Regions from separate parts of the Mesorhizobium sp. Pch-S genome, predicted to be linked through region 3. Evidence: predicted binding sites of a transcription regulator. Region 3 holds the regulator's gene; each other region holds the start of a gene.
What was found. Region 3 encodes PhoB, which activates phosphate uptake and scavenging genes when phosphate is short. Its sites were predicted from a motif close to TGTCATNNANCTGTCAT; they were not measured.

Region 1 (4,450 bases), 2.2 Mb from region 3:
CAGCGCGGCCAGGCTGACACCGGCAAGCAGTGCCATATGACGAGCGCTGCGCCCAGGCATCCTGGAAAGAGAGACGGCGGCAATCGAAGGGGCGGAGCAAATGGACATGGCGACTCCTTCAGTCGGGTATGGGCAACCGGCGGCAGCAAGATGTCGCCGCCACTTCGGGGGCAACAGGGTCTCACTGCTAAGACGGAATCCGGGGAGGTCGTCGCCACGCCCCTTGGAAGTTTTTTTGTAACTTCCGGTCCGAGAGCGCGAGTCAGCTCAGCAACACGATTCCGCCCGGCAGATGCTGGAGCTTCGCGCCGAACACGCGCTCCAGCGCCAACAAGGCATCGTCCATCTGGTCGATGCGAAAAAGGCCGCTGAGCGGCTTTTGGCCAAGCGACGCGCTCATCAAAATGACGTGGCCGGGCCGGTAGCGATTGATTTCCTCTATCGCCTCGATGAGCGGCGTCGCGCGGAATTCAACGATGCCGCGGTGCCACTCCGAGGCGGTCTCCGGATTGACGACCGCAATCTGGCTCAATCCGTCGTGATCATAACGCACCCGCTGCCCGGGCTGCAGATCCACCACATCGGCACCACGCTCGATCCTCACCGCCCCCTCGAAGCAGGTCACGGTGACGGACAGCCGCTCGCCCGTTGTCGTACAGCGCACATCGAACCGGCCGGATTCGGCAATTGTCCTGCCGTCGCCAGCCAGGACCATGAGCGATCGCGCCACGCGCGCCGATGTTGCGAATGACGCCTCGCCGGCGACCAACTCAATGCGGTCCTGCGAGCCTTCGGCGGGACGGATAGCAAGGCTTGTCTGCGTGTTCAGGCTGATAGCCACGTCACCGGCGAAGGTAACGTGGCGCTGCTCGCCCGTGGCCGTACGATAATCCGCTCTCATCTCCGCGAGCGACGGCCACAGTCCGAGTGGCGGATTGGTGACGCCGTAGGCGAACGCGGCGGCAAGGGCCGCGACACCGCCGCCCAACGCTGCGCGGCGCGTCATTGTCCTTTCCCTGGTTCGCTGTCGCAACGCTTTCAGCCGGTCGGGGAAGCTCTCATCCGGGTCGAACAGATCCTGGCCGGTGGCGCCGGCCGCATGCCACAGATGCTTCGCCGCGACGAAGGCAGTTTCATGCCGGGGGCTTAGCGCACGCCAGCGCTCCAGCGATGCGACGTCTTCCGGCGTCGCATCTCCTGACGAGAGCTTTCGCAGCCAGTCGAGGGCTGCGAGCTCGATCGCGTCCAGACCGGGATGTGCCTTGCTCATGTCCATGCCATGCCTTGCGCGGTTCCTTGCCGTCGGACGGCAGGCGGCGATTGAAGGAGATTTACCCCTAAGACGATTCTTGACGACCTAACCGCCACGCTCAACCCCTCAATTCTTTCATCCGCATCAGGCAATGCTGAAGCGCCAAGCCGATCTCCTTGGTGGCGAGCTGGCGGGAGATGCCGAGGCAATCCGCAATCTCCTGATGGGACATGTTGCCCATCCGGGCCGCCATGAAGATTTCCCGGCGGCGCTCGGGAAGCTCGTCGACGATCGCCTTGAACGCCCTGAGGTCAGAGCGGGCCAGGACGGTTTGCTCCGGCGTCGGCGCATCGTCGGCCAGACCGAGCAGGCTATCGATCTCGATCGGCGATATCCGTTGTCGTCGCTCCGTCCGGCGATGATCGTGGGCCACGTTGAACGCGATCCGGTAGAGATAGTTGTCCGGGCTCTTGACGGGGCCAACCGATTCCGCGCGCGCCAGGCGCAACCAAGTGTCCTGCATCGCATCGCTGGCGTGATCGACCGAGCCAAGGCGCTTTGTCAGACGCGCTTTGATGTCGTCATAGCGATCGAGAAACATGCGGCGCATGACGGTCAAGGCGTTCTCGGTCATGGCCGATCACACCCCCGCGTGACACCCGGCCCTTGCGGTACGATCAGGATGATGACCGGCTGCTGGAAACCGGGCGGCGGGGCCTTGTTGAGCTGTACACGGCGCAAGGCCGCATCGATCTCATGATCACTCCGAGGCGTGCCGGTGGAGCCGATGCGCCGGGACCTCACAACCGCACCATCCGGCGCGATCCAGAGCTTGGCGGTAAAGCGGTAGCGTCCCGGATGCGCGCCCTGCGCATCGCAAAGAGCATCGGTAATGCCGGCCTGGATCAGTCCATAGTAACGCAGATGCTCTGGCGACGATGTTTGCCGTGCTTGCTGACTGGCCGGCACCGGCACCAGCACGAAAGTCTTCCCGGTGATGAGTTCGGCCTTGAGGCCGGTGCCGACGAGGAGCTTGTTGAGCGCCTCGTCCGGCGCAAATACGCCTCGAACCTCGCTGGAGAGACGGCCGGATGCAAGGTTCGCGTCGTAGAGCACGTCGCGTCCGGTGGCATTGCCGTAGCGGCTGATTGCGGCACCGAGTGGCTGGATCGGAATATTGAGTTCGACCTGCTCGTTCGCCAGCTTCGTTTGCGCAGGGGCTGGATCGACCATTGCGACCACATTTGCCGCGACCAGTGCGCATGCTCCAAGGATCGACCAAGGTGCCGACCGCCTGACAGCCGGCACCGCCGCACGCATCAACCTCGCACAGTCTGGTTTAACGTCGGCTACTGCCGATCGAAGCATCGCAACTGTCCCCGCTCGTGCAGATTAGGACAGTGTTCAGCCTCGAAGCGCCACGAGCTGCCCGCCGCCGGCAAAATAGCGCGCCAGCGCACGCCCCCTACGGACGCTTTGGTTAGGCTAGTGAGGCAATGTTACCGTTTGACGACAGACGGTGCTGCCGCTTGCCCAGCCTATCTCCGCTTCGGCGATGTCGAGCGGGACTGCTCGCGCCGCTCGCGAAATCTACCAGCATCCGTGTCAGATTCCTCATTTCCCATGGCGGTACTTTTCAAAATGGGTAGCAACAATATGGGAAAGGTCCGTCAGAACGCGCGAAAGGCCCGCCTGCTGCAGCCATCTCGCCCTCCCAGGAAGGCAGGATTATTTTCGTTCTGAAAGCATCTCACGTGTTAGCGTCGCGAGGGATTTTTCGATGGCAGGAAGACTGCCGTTCTGGGCCGCGACCTGAGCACCTTCCAACATAAACGTAATTTGTGCCGCAGCAGTATTCGGATCGGACAAGCCTGCCTTCCTGCACAAGGCCTTCAACCGCTCAACCTGATCCAGCTTGTGGTGCCGGATCTTCTGGCGCAACGGATGCTCCGGGTCCGGGACTTCTGCGATGGTGTTCACAAATGGACATCCCCGATGGGAAATGGCGGGGAGCCCTTCCAATACGTGGTTTACCCATTTCCGGAGCTGGGCATGCGGATCGTCTGGATGAAGATGTTCGATCTCATCCAGGACCCCGCGATATTTCGCAATCGTCGCGGTCAACCAATCATCAACAAGCACATCCTTCGAAGAGAAGTGGCGATAGACTCCCATCTTCGTAGTCTCAGCCGCGACGGCGATCGCATCGACCGAAACGTGTTGAATTCCCCTTTCATCGAAGAGCCGGAAGGCTGCTTCGATAATGCGTTGCCGTAGTGGCAGCTTCTTCATTGTGGGCACCATTTCGATTCCAGCTCTATTGACAAAGATACCACGCGGTATCATTGATACCAATGGGTATCATTTTGGAGTTTTGCAATGGAACTGCGTGACTATGTGTCTTACGACGCCGTCGGCCTGGCTGAGCTGATTGCCAAGCGAGCGGTCACTGCCGATGAGGTAATCAATGCGGGACACCGGGCGGTAGAGCGCGTCAATTCTGCGATTAACGCTGTTGTCGAGACGTGGGCCGACGAAGCTCCAGCCTCTCTGCAAGACCAGAACACTGGCGAGCCCTTTGCTGGCGTTCCGTTTCTCGTCAAGGATCTTGGCATCACGCGCGCCGGCCGACCCAATGAGCTGGGCAGCCGTCTTGCCAGAGGCCTCGTTGCGGCTTCGGACTCGACTTTGATGTCTCGATTCCGTGAAGCGGGTCTTGTCCCGATCGGTAGAACCACCACACCGGAGTTCGCGATCAGCACGACAACGGAAGGTGTCGCCACCGGCGCTACGCGCAATCCTTGGGCGCTGGAGCGTACTGCCGGCGGATCGAGTGGCGGATCTGGCGCCGCAGTCGCGGCAGGTATCGTCCCTGTTGCTCATGCAACTGATGGCGGCGGCAGCATCCGCGTTCCCGCATCCGTCAACGGTCTGTTTGGGCTGAAACCTACACGAGGCCGCGTGTCCAATGGACCTGCTGTCGATGAAGTCTGGAGCGGCCTCGCAGTCCAGCTCGGTGTTAGCCGAACGGTTAGAGACAGCGCTGCACTGCTGGATGCTGTCCAAGGCGGCGGTATTGGCGAACCTTACTACACCGCGGCACCTCAGGGGAGCTTCCTGTCCAGAGTCGAGCAAGATCCCGGAAAGCTCAAGATCGGTTTGATGCCAAACCCCTTGAACGGAGTTCGTACCTCCGCT
Region 2 (4,450 bases), 2.1 Mb from region 3:
GATACCCTCGCATAGCGGGTGCCCGACCCGTACGACGCCGACGAAACGGTCTCGAAACAGGGTCTGTGCCCGGATCTCGGGTCCGGTGGTGTTTCCGATCACGCCGGTTTCCAAGTCTACACTGCCGTCGCGCAGCGGTGTGCTGTCCTTGTCCGGTTTCGGTACGAAGCGCATGCGTACACCGGGTGCCTCCCGGGCAATGCGTGCAAGCAGGGAAGGCCCGAAGTTTTCGACAAAACCGTCGGAATTCCTCATGGTGAATGTCCGCGTGAGCCTTGTCAGGTCCAGCTTTTCTGCGGGGCGCAGCACTGCCTCGGCTTCCTCGACGATACGGCCGACGTGCTGGCGCAGTTCAAGCGCACGCGGTGTGGGGACAAGGCCGCGACCGGCCCGGACCAGCAACGGGTCGCCGGTGGCTTCGCGCAACCGCGCCAGCGCGCGGCTCATGGCCGAGGGGCTGAGCCGCAGCCTTCTGGCCGCGTGGGCAACGCTGCCTTCGGCAAGCAGCACATCGAGGGTGACGAGCAGGTTGAGATCCGGGTGTGGCATTCGTCCAGCATAACGCATGTTCCGTGTTTTGATGAGGCGTTAGATGCACGAATAAAGTGCAAATGGTGCGTCTTCCGCCATGTGATATCTGACGCTACCTCTCTGTCCGAGTTAATCGGCGGAGGCAGACAGACCATGCAATCGAACGTCAGCCAGCATGACACGACAACAGCACAGGCCCCAGATGGCACCGGCCGCTGGGCGCTGATCAGCCTGGCACTGTCGATGCTGCTTTCCTCGCTTGGCATCAGCATCGCCAACGTCGCCTTGCCATCCCTGGCGGAGGCATTCGATGCGTCTTTCCAGCGCGTGCAATGGGTTGTGCTGGCTTATCTGCTTGCAGTCACGATCACCATCGTTTCGGCGGGGCGGCTCGGTGATCTCGTGGGGCATCGACGCATGCTGATTGGCGGTATCTCGCTTTTCGCGCTTGCCTCGGGCCTGTGCGGCGTCGTGCCTTCGCTCTGGCTGCTGATCGGCGCGCGTGCCTTGCAGGGACTTGGCGCCGCTGTCCTGATGGCGCTCAGCATCGCCTTCGTGCGCGATACCGTCGCCAAGGACAGGACCGGGAGCGCCATGGGATTGCTGGGCACCATGTCGGCAATCGGTACTGCGCTTGGCCCTTCGCTGGGCGGGGTCCTGCTGACCGCGGCAGGCTGGCGGGCGATCTTTCTGGTGATGGTGCCGCTCGCTGTGCTGAACCTTTTCCTGGCCCGCCGTTTCCTGCCGAGTTCCAGGCCGGTTGGAAAGGGCGCTGGCTTCGACGCTCCTGGAACGCTGTTGCTTGGCCTTGCACTTGCTGCCTATGCGCTCGCCACCACGGTAGGTGGTTCGCATATGGGATGGCTGAATGTGACGTTGTTCGTCGCCGCCGCTCTCGGAGCCGGGTTGTTCATCAAGGTCGAGGCGAGGGTGACTTCGCCGTTGATCCAGCTGGCCGCATTCCGCGACGCTACTTTCAGTGGCAGCCTGACGATGAACGCGCTGGTTTCCACAGTCATGATGGTCACCTTCGTGGTCGGGCCGTTCTATCTTGCCCGTGCTCTCGGATTGAATGCAGCTTTCGTCGGCATGGTGATGTCGGTTGGTCCCGTGATCTCGGCCTTGACGGGCATTCCGGCTGGCCGGATCGTCGACCGGCTCGGTGCTTCGTTCGTTGTCACCGTCGGGCTGGTCCTGATGACGATCGGCGCGTTTGTCCTGGCCGCGGTTCCAACCTCCTTCGGTGTCGCCGGCTACGTCCTGGGCATCGCCGTCCTGACGCCTGGCTATCAATTGTTCCAGGCTGCCAACAACACGGCCGTCATGATGGATGTCAGCCCGGACCGGCGCGGCGTCGTTTCGGGCATGCTGAGCCTGTCGCGCAATCTCGGGCTCATCACCGGGGCATCGGTCATGGGGGCCTTGTTCGCCTTCGTGTCGGGCACTGTCGACGGATCGGTTTCGCATCCCGAGACCATCGCCACCGGGATGCGGATCACCTTTGCTGTGGCAGGAGCACTGACCTCGGCTGCGATCGTGATTTCTTTTCTGGTGCGCAGCGGCGCTGCAACTGCACAGCCGATTGAGGGATGACCCAACCCTCAATCATGCCGAACGGTTGGATGTCCGGCAAAGTCTCCTAAGCTTGTCATCTTAGCGTTACGGGCGGTCACTAGCGTTTGCTCACGAACGCAGGGGACGCTCGTGAGACAAGTTGCAGGGGCATGGGCATTTTGCCTGGCGATCTTCTTGGCACTGCTATCGGCCTTACCCGCTGGCGCAGAACCAATTCGTGGTGCGGGTTCGACCTTTGCCGCGCCGGTCATTTCGGCCTGGGCCAAGGCCTACAAAGAGGCGCGGGCCGACGGAGGCGACTACTTTACCCTCGACTGGAGCGTCGACTACGAACTGGTCGGCTCGTTGGCCGGCGTCATGCGGCTTTCGCAGCCGGAGATGGATTTCGCCGCGACCGATGCACCGCTTTCGCTGGAGGAGATCGCCAGGCGCAATGTGGCGCAATTTCCTATCGTCATGGGTGGCATCGCGGTGGTGGCCAACGTTGTCGGAGTCGAGCCTGGCAAGTTGCGCCTGAGCGGTCCGGTCCTGGCCGGCATCTTCTCGGGCCAGATCCGGACCTGGTCGGCCCCGGCGATCGTCGCACTCAATCCCGACATGCAACTGCCGGACCGCCCGATCAAGGTGCTGCGGCGCCAGGACGGCTCCGGCTCGACATTCGTCTTCACCAGCTATCTTTCCAGAACCAGTTCCGAATGGCGTGAGAAATTTGGAACTGCGACGTTGATCGATTGGCCTGTAGGGCAGGGCGCAGAAGGCACCGGCAATCTGGTCGCGCTGGCTGCAGCGACGGCCGACAGCATCACCTATCTCGAATATGGGCAGGTGGTGCGCGCTGGTCTGCCCGTCGTGCAGTTGCTCAATGAAGCCGGCGCCTTCGTCGCGCCCGCACCTGAAAGCTTCACGGCAGGCCTGGCAAATATTGCGTGGGACGCTTCCAGGCATTTCCTTGCCGATACAACCAATATGCCGGGTGCCGGCGCTTATCCAATGGCTGCCGTCACCTACGCGGTCATGCCCAAGGATCGGGGTGGTGAGCGAACCCAGCGCGTGCTCGACCTTTTCAGATTGGCCTATTCAGCCGGCGCCAGGGATGCACGTGCGCTGGGCTACACCCCCGTGCCACCGGAACTTGTGCGTCAGATCGATCGCTATTGGGCACAGACCCTGACGACCCTGAACAACTAGCGCGCTCTTCCAGGCGCCGGCACTGTCCACACAGGAAGGCATACCGACATGCAGGTCGACATCTTCAAGGACATCCTCGTTCCCGTGATCGGCGGTCTCGGCATTTTCATGCTCGGCCTCGAATTCATGGCCAACGGCATCCAGGCACTCTCCGTCAACAAGATGCGGGATTTTCTGGCCAAGGCGGCCGGAACGCCGATCAAAGGCGTGCTCGCCGGCACACTCATCACCGGTGTAATTCAATCCTCGACGGCGATGACCGTCATGGTGGTCGGCCTGGTCAATGCCGGGGTGGTGGCGCTACGGCCTGCCATCAGCGTCATCATGGGCGCCAACATCGGCACGACACTTGGCAACGGCTTGATCGCCCTGCCGCTCGGCCCTCTCGGCCTGATCCTGGGCGGGATCTTCGCGCTCATCTACTGCTTCGCGAAGAGCGAGAAAGTGCGCAACATAGCGCTCGCCTGCATGGGGTTTGCGCTGATCTTCTACGGTCTCAACTTGATGACCGGTGGTCTGCGCCCGCTGCGCAACATGCCCGAAGTGATGGAATTGCTGCAGACGCTGCGGGCCGATTCCTACTTCAATCTGCTGAAATGTGTGCTGATCGCCGCCGGTGTCACGGCGATGATCCATTCTTCCTCGGCGACGATCGGTATCGTCATGGGCCTGGGCGCCGCCGGCGTGCTTGACTGGACCACCGCCGTCGCCTTTTCGCTCGGTGCTGATCTCGGCACCACGATCACTTCGTGGATGGCCTCGCTCAACCTTTCCAAGAATGCCAAGCGCGCAGCTTATGCGCACATGTCGTTCAACGTGATCGGGGTTCTTGTGACCGTCCCGCTGTTTTTCGTCTCGATCGAGGTGCTGCGCTGGGCCATGCAATGGTTCGGCGGCGATCCCAGCGTTCCGGTGGTCGTCGACGGCAAGGATACGTTCCCGCTCGTTCCCGTCGCGGTCGGTCTGTATTCAACCTTTTTCAATGTTTTCAATACGTTGCTTCTCTTTCCGTTTGTCGGCGTGTTCGAGCGCGTTCTGTCGCGCATCGGTCATACCGAAGCTGATGATGTGGAAGATTTCTCGGTGCCGAAATATCTTGATCGCCGCTTTTCCTCGGATCTTGGACAGGCCGTGCCTGCGGTGGAACAGGAGACGG
Region 3 (4,450 bases):
TTGCCTGCGTCGATTGCCGCCTTCAGCACTTCCATCGAACCGGAGAACAGGAAATCGGCGTTCGGGTCGGTGCTGGAGCCCTTGATGAAGACGTAGTTGCCTTCCGGCTTGACGTCGAAGACGCCCTTCGCCTGCAACCGCCCGACTTCCTTGTTGTCGAAGGTCAGGTAGAAGACGTCCTTGTTTTCGATGAGACGGTCATAAGCGATGACCGGAATGCCTTCGTCCACGGCCTTCTGCACAGCCGGGCCGATGGCGGAAGTGTCCTGCGCCAGGATGACGAGCGCGTTGGCGCCCTGTGAAATCAGGCTTTCGACGTCGGTGAGCTGTTTGCCGGGGTTCGACTGCGCGTCAGCGGAAATGTATTTGTCGCCTGCCGCTTCGATCGCCTTCTTCATGGCGGCTTCGTCGGTTTTCCAGCGCTCTTCCTGGAAGTTGGACCAGGACACGCCGATTACCTTGTCCTTCGCTTCGGCGACAGCCGAAAGCGCAAGCGTCATGGCGGCACCCGCCAGAATGGCGGCCGTAAATTTCCTCATTTTTTCCTCCCCGCGCCCAAGGGCGCGCTTGTGTGCGTTGGCCGTTGGAGAAGCTTTTTTTCGAGCTTCGAAAAAATAATCGCGCAGGCGCAGCTTTCTGTCAACGGGATTCGAGTCATTCGCGATATTTTTTTCGGATCACGAAATAATAGTGACGACGAGGGCATGTTCTGCCACTATCTGTGGAGGAGCGCGCTGTCGCGACGGCAGGAGCGAAACGGGTTTTGCATTCGCTCATGCATCGACCTATGCACGAACAGCGCTTCTGGAACGCCATTGGCGGCCCAGGCGCAACGGTCTCGGTGTCCACGAGGCCGGCGGGGGAGGAACGGCAAGGACATGACTGTCGGGATCCGTCACGATGATTTGCGCCGCAGGAACCGCGCAATGGTGATTGCTGCCGTGCGCCGCTCCGGCGAGCCCTCCCGCACGGAAATCACCACCATCACCGGCCTCAGCCATTCGACCATTTCGGCGATTTCGTCCGATCTCATCGCGGAGGGTATTCTGCGCGAGGGCCGCAGTGAACCGACGGCATCGAAACGCGGGCGTCCGCAGGTGGGGTTGCAGCTCGACCCCGGCGCAGCAGCGGTATTGACGGTCGTTCTGTCGCTCAACCTTTTGACGGCCGCAGCCATCGACTATTCGGGCAAGGTCCTGGCCGAGGAAACACGCCGTCTGGATACGCTGTCCCTGCCACGGGAAGCGCTGGTCGACGAATGCATCGAGATGGTCCGGCGAAGGCTTCACGACCAGAGCCTGGCGAGACATCGGGTCCTGCGCATCGCCTTCGCCGTGCAGGGAACGGCGGATTCACACGCCCGCACCATGCTGTGGACGCCGATCACCCCGCATGGCGACATTCCCTTCGCCGATATCCTGGAGAAGGCCTTCGGCATTCCCGTCATCGTCGAAAACGACTGCAACATGATGGCGGTCGCGCTGCGTTGGCGTGGCACGGACCGCTACCGTGACGATTTCATCGCCGTTCTGCTTTCACACGGCATCGGCATGGGCATCGTGCTCAATGGCGAATTGTTCATCGGCACCCAGTCGTCGGGCGGCGAATTCGGACACATGATCCATCGGCCGAATGGTGCACGATGCCGCTGTGGCCGCCATGGCTGCGTCGAGGCCTATGCCGGCAATTACGCGATCTGGCGCAGTGCCCACGGGCTGGACGAAAACACCGAACCGGCCGCTGACATTCCCGACGACGAAATGCGGAGACTGGCTGAAAAAGCACGTGCCGGCGCCGGCCCCGAGCGCGAGGCCTATGAACGTGCCGGCACAGCCCTCGGCTACAGCCTCGGGTCGCTGTTCGCCGTCATCGACCCTGCCCCGGTGACGTTTGTCGGCATTGGCGCAACGGCCTTCGACCTGATCGAGCCGGCGCTGCGGCACGCCATTGCCCAAACCGCCGGCGGACAGCATTCGAATTCGATTGTCTTCGATACGGAACCGAAGGAACAGATGCTGATCCGCGAGGGCTGCGCCATGCGCGCGCTGACCTTCATCGATCAGGAGATTTTCGCGCTTGGCGGTCCGATGGCTCCCGCCCCTCAGCTTCTGGAAGCCTGATCCGGCAGCCAGGGCGGAGTGCCGATGAACGGCGCCCCCTGATCAATCCTCGCGGATGGCGTAGCCCGAGCCACGTATCGTGCGGATGACATCCGGCATGCGGCCGTTGTTGACCGCCTTGCGCAAGCGACCGACATGCACATCGACCGTACGCTCGTCGATATAGATCGTCTCGCCCCAGACATTGTCGAGCAGCTGGCTGCGCGAGAAGACCCGTCCGGGGTGCCGCATCATGAATTCCAGTAGCCGGAACTCCGTCGGCCCGAGCCGGATCTCGCTCTTCTTGCGGTACACGCGATGCGACTCGCGATCGAGCACGATGTCGCCGACCTTGAGCACGGAAGACAGCACTTCCGGCTTCGCCCGGCGCAGCAGCGCCTTCACGCGCGCCATGAACTCAGGCATCGAGAACGGCTTGACCAGATAGTCGTCGGCACCGGTGGAAAGGCCGCGCACACGGTCGCTTTCCTCGCCGCGCGCCGTCAGCATGATGACAGGCAGGCGCTCGGTCTCCGGTCGCATCCGGAGCCGCCGGCACAGTTCGATGCCGGATACCGCCGGCACCATCCAGTCGAGCACGAGGAGATCCGGTACGTTTTCCTGAAGCCGGATTTCGGCTTCGTCACCCCTGGCGACCACTTCGACCTGATAGCCCTCGGATTCGAGATTGTAGCGAAGGAGGACGCCCAACGGCTCCTCGTCTTCTACCACCATGACGCGCGGCGCGATCATCTTGCCGTCCGCCCTGTGATCAGGCCGCCGGAACGGCAGCAGCCGTCTCGTCGAGCTTTGGACGGTTGGGCGGCAACTGTTCGCCAGTCAGCACGTAGAAAGCGTTTTCAGCGATGTTGGTGACATGGTCGCCGATACGCTCGAGGTTCTTGGCGCAGAACAGCAGATGCGTGCAGGCCGTGATGTTGCGTGGATCTTCCATCATGTAGGTGAGGAGCTCGCGGAAGACGGACGTGTATTTGACATCGATCCGCTCGTCGTCAGCCCTCAGTTGGGCAAGCCCTTCTGCATCCTTGTCCGCGTATTTCTCCACCACGCCATCAACCTGGTTGAGGACCAGATGGGCCATGGCGTCGATCGAATGCGAAAGGTCGCGCGGCGTGGCGCCCTGCCCGACCGCGCCAACACGTTTGGCGATGTTCTTGGCCAGGTCACCGATGCGCTCCAGGTCTCCGGCCATGCGAATGGCGCCGACCACGGCGCGCAGGTCCTGCGCCATCGGCTGTCGCTTGGCGATCAGCGTGATCGCCTTGCTGTCCAGCTCGCGCTGGCGCGCGTCCATGATCGCGTCATCCGAGACGACCCGTTGGGCAAGTCCATTGTCTGACTTCAGCAGCGCCTTGGTGGAGCTTTCGACCATTGAGCTCGCCAGTTCACCCATGTCGCTGATGAGCCTGCTGATCTGTCCGAGCTCTTCGTCGAACGATGCGACGGTATGTTCGCCCATGTATATGTCCTCTTTTTCCTCGGCAGCAATCGCTCACTCAGCCGAAGCGGCCGGTGATGTAGTCCTGCGTGCGCTTGTCGTCGGGGTTGGTGAACATCTTGTCGGTAGCTCCCTCCTCGACCAGATAGCCGAGGTGGAACATCGCCGTACGCTGCGAGACGCGGGCCGCCTGCTGCATCGAATGGGTGACGATGACGATGGTGTAGTTCTGGCGCAGTTCGTCGATCAGCTCCTCGACCTTGGCGGTCGCGATCGGATCGAGCGCAGAGCACGGTTCGTCCATCAGGATGACTTCAGGCGACACCGCGATGGCGCGTGCGATGCACAGGCGCTGCTGCTGGCCGCCGGAGAGGCCGGTGCCTGGCTCGCCGAGGCGATCCTTCACTTCGTTCCAGATCGCCGCCTTCTGCAGGCTGGATTCCACGATGCGGTCCATCTCCGCCTTGTTCTTGGCAAGGCCATGGATGCGCGGTCCGTAGGCGACGTTCTCGTAGATCGACTTCGGGAAGGGATTGGGTTTCTGGAACACCATGCCGACACGGGCACGCAGTTCCACCACGTCGATTTTCGGATCGTATATGTCTTCGCTGTCGAGGGTGATCTTGCCGCCGACCTTGGCCGCATCGATCGTGTCGTTCATGCGGTTGAGGCAGCGCAGGAAGGTCGACTTGCCGCAGCCCGAGGGGCCGATCAGCGCCGTCACCTGGTTCTGGCGGATGTCGAGATTGACGTCGAAGAGTGCCTGTTTCTCACCGTAGTGCACGGTCACCTTGTCGCCGCGCATCTTGATGATTTCGTTCGTCTGGGCGCTCATCTGGCTGCTCACTGCCTGTTCGAGGGTCTTTTCCGTCATGATATTCATATCAGGCTC

Region 1: C1M53_RS04710 (STN domain-containing protein) is a predicted target of PhoB. The motif match lies at 2,751-2,767, and genes of this name have one in related genera.
Region 2: pstS (phosphate ABC transporter substrate-binding protein PstS) is a predicted target of PhoB. The motif match lies at 2,178-2,194, and genes of this name have one in related genera.

Annotation. Positions count from the first base shown of each region.
Region 1 covers NZ_CP029562.1:1,016,813-1,021,262, forward strand. The annotation lists gene C1M53_RS04695 (filamentous hemagglutinin N-terminal domain-containing protein) at 1-108, opposite strand, end outside; gene C1M53_RS04700 (FecR domain-containing protein) at 263-1,276, opposite strand; gene C1M53_RS04705 (RNA polymerase sigma factor) at 1,371-1,886, opposite strand; gene C1M53_RS04710 (STN domain-containing protein) at 1,883-2,485, opposite strand; gene C1M53_RS04715 (TetR/AcrR family transcriptional regulator) at 2,981-3,544, opposite strand; gene C1M53_RS04720 (amidase) at 3,632-4,450, shown strand, end outside.
Region 2 covers NZ_CP029562.1:5,311,575-5,316,024, forward strand. The annotation lists gene C1M53_RS24810 (LysR family transcriptional regulator) at 1-549, opposite strand, end outside; gene C1M53_RS24815 (MFS transporter) at 685-2,124, shown strand; gene pstS (phosphate ABC transporter substrate-binding protein PstS) at 2,281-3,294, shown strand; gene C1M53_RS24825 (Na/Pi symporter) at 3,343-4,450, shown strand, end outside.
Region 3 covers NZ_CP029562.1:3,166,992-3,171,441, reverse strand. The annotation lists gene xylF (D-xylose ABC transporter substrate-binding protein) at 1-539, opposite strand, end outside; gene C1M53_RS14780 (ROK family transcriptional regulator) at 879-2,120, shown strand; gene phoB (phosphate regulon transcriptional regulator PhoB) at 2,163-2,852, opposite strand; gene phoU (phosphate signaling complex protein PhoU) at 2,872-3,579, opposite strand; gene pstB (phosphate ABC transporter ATP-binding protein PstB) at 3,617-4,441, opposite strand.